Regions from separate parts of the Lysinibacillus sp. HST-98 genome, predicted to be linked through region 2. Evidence: riboswitches for the same ligand, from Rfam matches in the RefSeq annotation. Region 2 holds a riboswitch; the other holds the start of a gene.
The links. A riboswitch is a leader RNA that binds a small molecule or an ion and turns the genes downstream of it on or off. The one in region 2 is predicted to bind cobalamin.

Region 1 (5,068 bases), on a different contig from region 2:
ATATCTTTTTGCAGTCGTTGATTGGTTACTTCTTCGTGCTCCTGCTGTCGATCAAAATTTAACTTCCAAGAAGAATAGTTTCCACTTTGAACGTCAATATTGGCTCTATTGATCGATAGAATATGGTCAACACAGCCATCTAAAAAGTTTCTGTCATGTGAAATTAAAATAAATCCTTTTTTCCTGCGAAGATAATCTGAAACCGTCTTTCGTGCATCCGTGTCTAGATGATTGGTTGGCTCATCAATTAATAAAAATTGACCCTCTGTCAAAAACAACGCAGCAAGCAGCACCTTTGTTTGCTCGCCATTGGATAATGTTTTAAAAGGACGATACATGACCTCCGCATCTACATGTAGGTAAGCTATTTCACGTAGACATTCCCAATCCTCTGCCTGAGGACAAATTTCTTCAAATATTTCGTGGGTATATTTATTTGGATCTGAAACAGGGTAGGGGAAATAAGTAAAGTCTACAGAAGAGATGATTTTTCCGCTATACTCATATTTTCCTAATAACAACTGAAAGAATGTTGTTTTACCTCGTCCGTTTCTACCGATAAATCCAAGTTTCCAATCGGTATCGATTTGGAAGTTGACATTCTCAAAAATATTGTCAAAGCTACTTGGATAAGAAAAAGTTAAGTTTTGTACTTGTATCATGGACATGATAATTCCTCCTTTGTATTACAACAGTTTACTTTTCATACAAAGTCGGTCTATCCATCTATGTTTCATTTCTCCGTATAAGCAGATGGATATTAACGACTTATACGGAGTGTTACATGCGTCACAATAGTTTCTAAATCGCTCATATTTTTCCTCTCCTTTATGGGTAAATGAAAGGTACAAAATCAACTATGAAGCAAGAAAAAATCCCTCCACTTGTGCATTGGAAGGATTAGTCTTTCACTAAATAAATACGATTTGCCATTTGAGTCATGACAAATACAATGCAAACTGATTGTTAAAAATGGATAAACTAACCCTATATTTTGTGTTTGAAATCATTCAATTCAAATAAAAATATAGTTTAGTTCTTCATTGTCCATTCATCAGTCCTCTCATAATTGTCTTTTTATAGTAACAAATTTTTTTACAGAATACAATGTAACCTTATTTTCAATTCTAAACTGTCATGATCTAACTGATGTCGCTAGCTACAAGTAGAATAGAAAACACATACATAGAGTAAAGTTGACTGTGCTATGATTGCTTACGACAAGCAATACAGCAATGATTAATTAATATTTTTAATTCAATAATTAATTTTATTTATTTTATAATTAAAAAAATCAATTTTTATTATTTACATATTTAATTTCTTTGTTATATAATCAACTTAACTTAAAGGAAGGAGTTCACTATGGCTTATCAAGTAATCACAAATTGCCCTGTCTGCAGTAAAACATTAAAAATTACGAAGTTACAGTGTTCTCATTGTCACACGACCATTGAAAATGAATTTGAATTGTCGAAGCTAGCATCCTTATCACAGGATCAGCTTCATTTTGTGGAAGTGTTTTTAACCTGCAGAGGAAACATTAAAGAGGTTGAAAAGGAACTGGGTGTTTCGTATCCAACAGTTCGAGGCAAGCTAAACGACATTATTTCATCCCTTGGCTATGCTCAAAAGAAGAAAAATGAAGTAGACGAGAAAAAAATTGTAAGCATGCTGGAAAATGGCGAAATCACAACGGATGAAGCCATAAAGCTCTTAAAAGACGAATAGGGAGGAACGGACCATGAAAGAGGAAATCACAAAAGTGTTAACCATGATTCAAGAGGGAAAAATTGATGCGGATAAAGGATCAGAGCTGATTCAAGTGCTACAACAGAAAGAAGACTCAGAGAACAAATTTGTGGAAAAAACAAAGTATTTAGAAAAAACATTAAAGGTTCGTGTTGTATCCACCGAAAATGATAATGTTACGGTAAACTTGCCGATTAAACTTGTTAAAGCCGTATTGATGGCAGGACACAGCATCGCTGCGAGTATTCCACAATCAGAAAAATACGTAAAAGATATCGACATCAATCTTCTTCTTGAAGCAATCGAAAATGAATTAGACGGACAAATTGTAGATATAAAATCAGCAAACGGGGATTCCGTTGCAGTCTTCATTGAGTAGAGGCAACGAATGATGCATGTAAAAGTGAAAGCAAAAGATGTTCGCTTTACAGTCCCAGTTCCCTATATTGTGCTAACCATTGTCCTCTCCATTTTAACTTCTAAATGGATTCAGCAACAAGCCAATAAGTGGACAAAGGCATACTTCGATCGAAAGAACATAGACTTTACCTTTCCGATCATCGACAAAGAAATGCTAAAGCCGATTATCAAGGAACTACAAAATTATAAGGGAGTCGTGCTAGTCGATGTCAAAGCTCAGGACGGGACTGAGGTTAAGATTAGACTATAATCCCAATGATAGAATGGTAAGAGCATGTTATGATAAAAGCATGCTCTTTATTAATTTAATGAGCATCATTTGAAATGGGTAAGAGATGATCATTATTTCAGGATTTATGATAGAAGCTACTATTTTTCAATGGTACATAAAATAGAACATTTCTTTCAGAATTCTAGATACACTTTGATAGATAAACATGTACATCGTCTAAAATAGATTTTTGATTTGGGTATAAGCGATTAGTGGTAATCTATTTGGAACTACATAATTAAAAATACTGAATAATCCAAAAATAAAGAAGTTTAGAATCTTGATTTACTTTTCATTTGAAGGATGGTACACTTAAAACTATTGAACAACAACTATATATTGTGTTCGTTTTACAAAGGTACTACTACATGTAGTTTAAAAGGGAAGTTCGGTACAATTCCGACGCTGTCCCCGCAACTGTGTAGCTGACGATGATTGCAACCACTGTGCATTTGCATGGGAAGGGAATCAGAGAATGAAGCAAAGCCAGGAGACCTGCCTTTATAAAACAAATTTATCATTTCTTCGGGGATTAAGAGATGGGAACGTCAGTATTTTTGGTATGTTAACGTTTCCATTTAGCCTATCTCTCTAGAGGAGATAGGCTTTTTTATTTTATGAAAAGAGGGATTTCTATGAAACTTTATACGAAAACAATTTGTCCAAAATGCCTATGGGTAAAATCTGAACTACAACGTGCAGGACTTGAAGCTGAAATTGTTAACATCGATCACGATGAACAAGCAAAGCAAACGATTATTGACGCAGGTTTTTTAAGTGTGCCTGTTTTAGAGATGAATGAAACTTTTATAGGAGATGTTCAGGAAATTGTTTCTCAAATTGAGTTGATTGCCCTATGATTGTTTACGCGAGTCGTACAGGTAATGTCCGAAATGTTGTATCCAAATTAAAGGCAGAATGTATCGAGCTCTCGGAGGAATTGCGATTGAACAAGCCCTATCTTTTAATTACCTACACAGATGGTTTAGGTGACATTCCAGCAAAGGTACAACGTTTCTTAGAAAAAAACAGGGATTTTTGTAAAGGAGTAGTTGCCAGTGGTAATAGTAACTTCGGTCATCATGTATTTGGCGCTGCTGGTGAGAAAATCGCTGCTACCTATCATGTACCCTTAGTAAGGAAATTAGATTTACGAGGTAATCAAACGGATTACGAAGCAATACAAACGTTTTATGAAACGAGGGTAATAAGATGAAAACCTATTTAAAGCTTAATAATGACGTACTGAATCGTTATAGTACAACTGGATTACTTGAGTTAGAAAAGGACCGCGAAGCTACGCGCCGCTACTTTTTAGAGTATGTTAACGTACGTTTGCGTTATTTTATAGATATTGAGGAAAAAATTCGCTATTTAGTTGATGAGGGCTACTATGAGAAAGCATTTATCGATATGTACGAGATGGAATTTATTAAGAAGCTGTACAAGAAAGCCTATGATTATAATTTCCGCTTCCCATCCTTTATGAGCGCAAGCAAATTTTATGATAGCTATGCTATGAAAAGTCGTGACGGGGAAGAGATCTTAGAAAAGTATGAGGATCGTATTGTCATTATTGCTTTGTATTTGGCTCAAGGAAACACGGCTCTAGCAGAACGCTCTGTCGAAGCAATGATGGAAGCCTACCAGCCAGCAACACCAACTGCTTTAAATAGTGGTAAGAAAGCACGTGGTGAATTAGTTAGCTGCTTTAAATTATCAATGGATGACTCCATGAACAGTATTGCTGAAAATATTGGCTATTGTTTAGAGCTATCACGCCTTGGTGGTGGAGTAGGGGTCAACTTAACAGATTTACGCCCTTTAGGTGATCCAATTAAAGAGATATTAAATCGTGCAAGTGGTGTCATCCCAGTAGCAAAACTGTTAGAAAATTCTTTCAGTTATTCGAATCAGCTAGGGCAACGAAATGGCTCAGGCGTTGTTTATCTAAATATTTTCCATGCAGACATAGAAAATTTCATATCATCAAAAAAACCAAATGCTGACGATAAAATTCGCCTCGCAACTCTTTCAACAGGGATTATTATACCTAGTATTTTCTTCGAACTGATGAAACGTGATAAGGATATCGTCTTGTTTAGCCCATACGATATTTTTAAAGAATACGGTAAACGTATGTCTGAGATTTCCATTTCAGACATGTACTACGAGCTACTTGATAACCCAAAAATTCGTAAAATTAAACGTTTAAATGCACGGAAGCTTTACACAGAGGTGAAAAAAGCACAATTTGAATCAGGCTATCCGTTTGAAATCTTTGATGATAATGTCAATAAGGTACATCCTTTAAAAAATATTGGACGTGTCAAAATGTCCAATCTATGTACAGAAATTCTGCAAGTGCAAGAGACAAGTATCATTACGGATCAGGATCAACCAAATGACTATGGATTAGATGTATCGTGTAACTTAGGTTCCATCGATATCCATGCAGCAAGTAAAGTGAAGGATTTCGGCGCATTAGTCGATACAGCGATGCACCTACTAACAAATGTATCGCAAATGACGCATATTAAAAATGTACCGTCTGTTGCAAAAGCCAATCAATTAATGCATTCTGTAGGGCTTGGCTGTATGAACCTCCATGGGCATCTGGTGACG
Region 2 (5,068 bases):
TGAGGTTCGATTCATTCAGCAGGCATTCCGTACAAATAATTTAACTTGTGTATATGGATTAACAGAGGCAGGTCCAAGTGGTTCATTATTATTTGGCAAGGAGCATGAAGCAAAGGCAGGAAGTATTGGTCAGCGGGCGCCACTTGGTACAGAATTGCGTATTGTGAATAACAGTGGAGAAGATGTAAATGTAGGCGAAGTGGGGGAAATTGTCTTGTTGGGTGAGGGTAACATGATTGGCTACTATAAGGATGAAGTAGCAACTAATGAAGCCTTTATTGACGGTTGGTTAAAAACAGGAGATCTAGCTCGTAAGGATGAAGATGGTTTTATTTGGATTGTAGATCGTAAAAAGGATGTCATTATTTCGGGTGGTGTCAACATTTATCCGAAAGAAATTGAAGATTGTTTATTGAGCTTTGAAGGGATATTCGAGGTTGCGGTAATTGGTGTGCCACATCCGCAATGGGGGGAAACGGTAAAGGCGGTGTATTCTGCTAAACAAGACATCGATGAGGAAGCTTTGAAAGCTTATTTAGAGGAACATCTTGCAAAATTTAAAATACCACGTATTTTTGAAAAAGTGGAAGCGCTACCACGCAATGCATCAGGCAAAATATTAAAACAAAATTTGAAGGGGCAAGAGGTGAGATAGTATGAAAGTATTACAAAAAGAAGCAATGCGTACTACGAACTTTTTTACGGAAGATGACACGCTTCAAAAAATAGTAGAAATGATGTTAGATAAAGAGTTTTTATCCTATGCCCAACGAGAGTTAACAGATTTTGGTGAGCTATGTGCAGGTGATATTGATACGAGGGCAAAGCATACAGATCGACTGGGTGAGCCTCGCCTTCAAAGATATGATGCCTATGGTGAAGAGATATCAGAGGTTTGGGTTAATGATGGCTATAAAAAAACGATTGAAGAGACATATAATACTGGGATTGTAGGTTATGTACACAAGCATATTCCGCAGCTAGGTCACAAGGGGAATTATGTTTATAGCTTTGCACAAGGTTATTTGCTATCACATGCAGAACCTGGATTTTATTGTCCCGTAACATTGACGATGGCGACTGCCTATCTATTAGATCATTATGCAGATGAAGAGGTAAAGCAACGTTTTTTACCACATGTTTGTGCAACAGGTGACACAGATTTATATGAAGGTGCGACCTTTTTAACAGAACGTCAAGGAGGCTCTGACGTCGGTGCAAATGTGGTGGAGGCGAGAAAGGATGGCACTGCGTATCGTCTATATGGTGAAAAATACTTTGCATCCAATGCGGGCATGTGTGGTGTAGCGATGGTATTGGCACGAATAGAAGGGGCGCCAGCAGGTTCCAAAGGCTTAACGTTGTTTGCAGTTCCTTGGCGTAAAGAAGATGGAACAACAAATCATCTACGTATTCGCCGATTGAAAGATAAATTAGGCGTTCGGGCAGTTCCATCTGGTGAGGTAGAATTTGATGGTGCACTTGCCTATGTTGTAGGGGAGCAAAATAAAGGGATTTATTATATGCTAGAAGCACTAAATCTCTCAAGAATTTGTAATGCAGTCGCTTCTATTGGTATTATGCGTCGTGGCTTCTTAGAGGCAAAACATTATGTAACCAATCGACATGCATTTGGCAAGCCCTTAACACAATACCCTATGATTCAGGATACTTTAGGGAAATTTGCAGCTAAGTTGCACGTGGAAGTAGCGACAGTTTTTGATCTTATTCAATTATACGATAAAGTGACAAGTGGACAGGGAACACAGCAAGAACTTATTATGAATCGTTTATATATTGCCATTATGAAAAAAGAAACGGCAGAGCAAGCTGTTTACTATGCCAGTGAGGCAATTGAATTACACGGGGGTAATGGCTATATAGAAGACTTTGTAACGCCCCGCTTATTAAGAGATGCGCAAGTGTTGACGGTGTGGGAGGGGACGGCTAATATTTTGGCCTTAGAACTCATTCGTTTAGTGGATAAGTTTCATGCACATGAACTGTTTGTCTGTGAGATGGAGGAACGATTAGAGAAATTAGCTGACAGCTCACTAGTACAAATCGTTAAAGAACAATTGGCGAATATTTCTATGAAACTGCAAATTTTTAGCGCTTTAGACGCGGCAACGAAAACTTTTGAAGCAAAAGGTATGGCTGAAAAAATGGCTCACCTTTATGAAAGTGTCATAGCGGTTGAGTGGGCACATAAATTTGGTGGGAAATATGAAAAACTAGCGGACGTTTATTTAGAACAGACATGGTCATTAAGAGAAATGGGTGCTCAAATGAAAACAGTCCAATACTTTTCTGAAATTGTATAATGGCCGGGTAGTCGTCTTGAATGGAGGCGACTTCTTTCATTTTCATGTATAATGAAATCAACTGAATATTATAAAGGTTCTTTACTTAAGTAAAGTGAAAAGGGAAATCGGTGTGATTCCGATGCGGTCCCGCCACTGTAAGTGTGAGTTTTTTCAAATGATGCCACTGAAGATTTCGGGAAGGCTTGAAAAATCGCAAGTAGCACTAGCCAGGAGACCTGCCTTTATAACGACATGACAACCTACGAGGATAGGGTGGTGGATTTTGTATCAGTTTTTTGGTGCGATTTTGCCCCCTCATCGTTCAAAGATGAGGGGTTTTATTTTGATGCAGAATAAAGCGAAATGTCGCATGGACCAACGAAGGAGGATTCACATGAAGAAATTTTGGAAAATAGGATTATCAGCATTTTTAGCAGTAGGCTTGCTAGCTGCTTGTGGGCAGGAAGCAAAAGATAACAAGCCATCTAACGAGCAGCAAACACAGCAAGAAACAGCACAAGTGGATGAAGCAACATTCCCAATGACGGTAACAGATGCCCTTAATAAGGACATTACACTTGAAGCACCTCCTGAGAAAATTGTTTCACTTATTCCAAGTAATACTGAAATCCTTTTTGGACTAGGTTTAAATGATGAAATAGTTGGTGTTACTGACAACGACGATTATCCGCCAGAGGCAGCTGAGAAGGATAAGGTTGGTGGTATGGAGTACGATATTGAAAAAATTATTGCCTTAAAACCAGATATCGTTTTTTCACACGAATCTAGCATGTCTCTTTCAGAAGAGGCTATTGCACAGCTTGAATCAGCAGGTTTGAAAGTATTTGTAGTAAGAAACGCACAAGACTTTAATGAAACATATACAACAATTGAGCAACTTGGACGTGCTACAGGAAAATTACCAGAGGCAGAAAAAATTGTTGCTAATATGAAGGCAAAAGTAGAAGAAGTTTTGTCTAAAGTCAAGGATGTTGAACCCAAAAAAGTGTTAGTTGAAGCATCAGATGAGCCAGATATTTATACAGCTGGCAATGGTACGTTTATGAACGCGATGCTTGAAATGATCAATGCAGAGAATGTAGCTGTAGATGGCGATAATTGGTATAAAATTGATGCAGAACAAATTATCGCAAAAAATCCAGATGTCATCGTGGTGACATATCATTATGTACCAGATATTTTAACGAAAATACCAAAACGGGCGGGCTTTGATACGATTAATGCCGTAAAAAATAATGCGATTGTGCAGGTAGATGAAAGTACTACAAGTCGTCAAGGGCCACGTTTAGCAGAAGGTCTAGAAGAATTAGCAAAAGCAATCTATCCTGAGGTATTTAAGTGAAAAAAATAGCACTAGCCTATACATTAACATGTACGCTTCTTCTTATTAGCATCTGGTGTGGCGTAGCGATAGGCTCGGTTCATATTCCATTAGAAGTATTATGGAATAAGGCGGTTGATGAAACAGCCGCCAATATTTTTTGGAAAATTCGTTTGCCTCGCGTGTTATTAGCGGGACTAGTAGGCGCATCTCTAGCTATTGCTGGAGCAGCATTCCAAGGTTTATTAAAAAATCCATTAGCAGATCCATATACACTAGGGGTTTCATCAGGGGCATCTGTTGGTGCTGTTTTAACGATCTTTTTTAGTATTTCTATACCTGTTGTCGGTTTGTATGCGCTGCCAACCTTCAGTATGATTGGTGCTATCATCACGATGGTAGTTGTTATGAGCTTTGCTAGACTCGTAGACCGCTCATTGAAAATGGAAACGTTGATATTAACAGGTGTTATTTTTAGTTCATTTTTAGGTTCCCTTATTTCATTAATGATTGCCTTATCTGGTGAAGAATTACGTCAGGTAATAGGCTGGCTACTTGGTTCTGTTTCGATGCGTGGTTGGCCATATGTCCAAATGATCATTCCATTTGTGATTGTAGGTTCAATTATGCTATGGACACAAAGACGAGAACTAAATGTTTTGTTGTATGGTGAAGAGCGGGCAAAACATTTAGGTGTTAATGTGAAGCGTAGTAAATATTTGATATTAGCAGGTGGATCCATGCTCACTGGAGCGGCTGTAGCGGTTTCTGGCACAATTGGCTTTGTAGGATTAGTGGTGCCGCATATGACAAGGATGATTTGGGGTTCTGATCATCGCCATCTATTACCATTATCTTTTTTCAATGGTGCAACATTACTCATTATTTGCGACTTAGTAGCACGAACAATCATTGTGCCAAGAGAGCTACCAATTGGTGTTATTACGGCATTTATTGGAGCTCCTGTTTTCTCCTATATTTTTTATAAGCAGCGAAGAAGTAAGGGGGTACGGGCATGATTGTTGTTGAACAGCTATCAGGTGGCTATGAAGATGTACCAATCGTCAAGGACATCAGTTTTACTGTTGAAAAAGGAAAAATTCTTGGTATTCTAGGGCCGAATGGTAGCGGGAAATCTACATTATTAAAAGTAATGAGTGGTATTTTACCAGCTACTGCTGGAACCATTTCGATTGATGGACAAAATATTTTTTCTTATAATGCTCGTACTTTGGCAAAAAAAATGGCTGTATTACCACAGCTTCATGCAAATGCTTTCTCGAACAGTGTGAGAGAGGCAGTTTCACTGGGGCGCTACCCGCATCAAACAGGCTTTTTCTCGAGTTGGTCTGAACAGGACGAACAGGCTGTACAACATGCTATGCTACAAACAGGTGTAAAGCGATATGAGCATACACCA

Region 1: it holds a riboswitch for cobalamin, as region 2 does, so the genes downstream of both, JIN86_RS13840 (glutaredoxin family protein) here and JIN86_RS11950 (ABC transporter substrate-binding protein) in region 2, are expected to answer to the same signal.

Annotation. Positions count from the first base shown of each region.
Region 1 covers NZ_JAENHX010000005.1:195,992-201,059, forward strand. Annotated here, with positions in the region: gene JIN86_RS13820 (Lsa family ABC-F type ribosomal protection protein) at 1-668, opposite strand, end outside; gene JIN86_RS13825 (DUF2089 domain-containing protein) at 1,366-1,731, shown strand; gene JIN86_RS13830 (SHOCT-like domain-containing protein) at 1,745-2,131, shown strand; gene JIN86_RS13835 (hypothetical protein) at 2,141-2,422, shown strand; cobalamin riboswitch at 2,783-2,960, shown strand; gene JIN86_RS13840 (glutaredoxin family protein) at 3,079-3,303, shown strand; gene nrdI (class Ib ribonucleoside-diphosphate reductase assembly flavoprotein NrdI) at 3,300-3,659, shown strand; gene nrdE (class 1b ribonucleoside-diphosphate reductase subunit alpha) at 3,656-5,068, shown strand, end outside.
Region 2 covers NZ_JAENHX010000004.1:228,374-233,441, reverse strand. Annotated here, with positions in the region: gene JIN86_RS11960 (class I adenylate-forming enzyme family protein) at 1-655, shown strand, start outside; gene JIN86_RS11955 (acyl-CoA dehydrogenase family protein) at 657-2,324, shown strand; cobalamin riboswitch at 2,382-2,564, shown strand; gene JIN86_RS11950 (ABC transporter substrate-binding protein) at 2,701-3,669, shown strand; gene JIN86_RS11945 (FecCD family ABC transporter permease) at 3,666-4,667, shown strand; gene JIN86_RS11940 (adenosylcobinamide amidohydrolase) at 4,664-5,068, shown strand, end outside.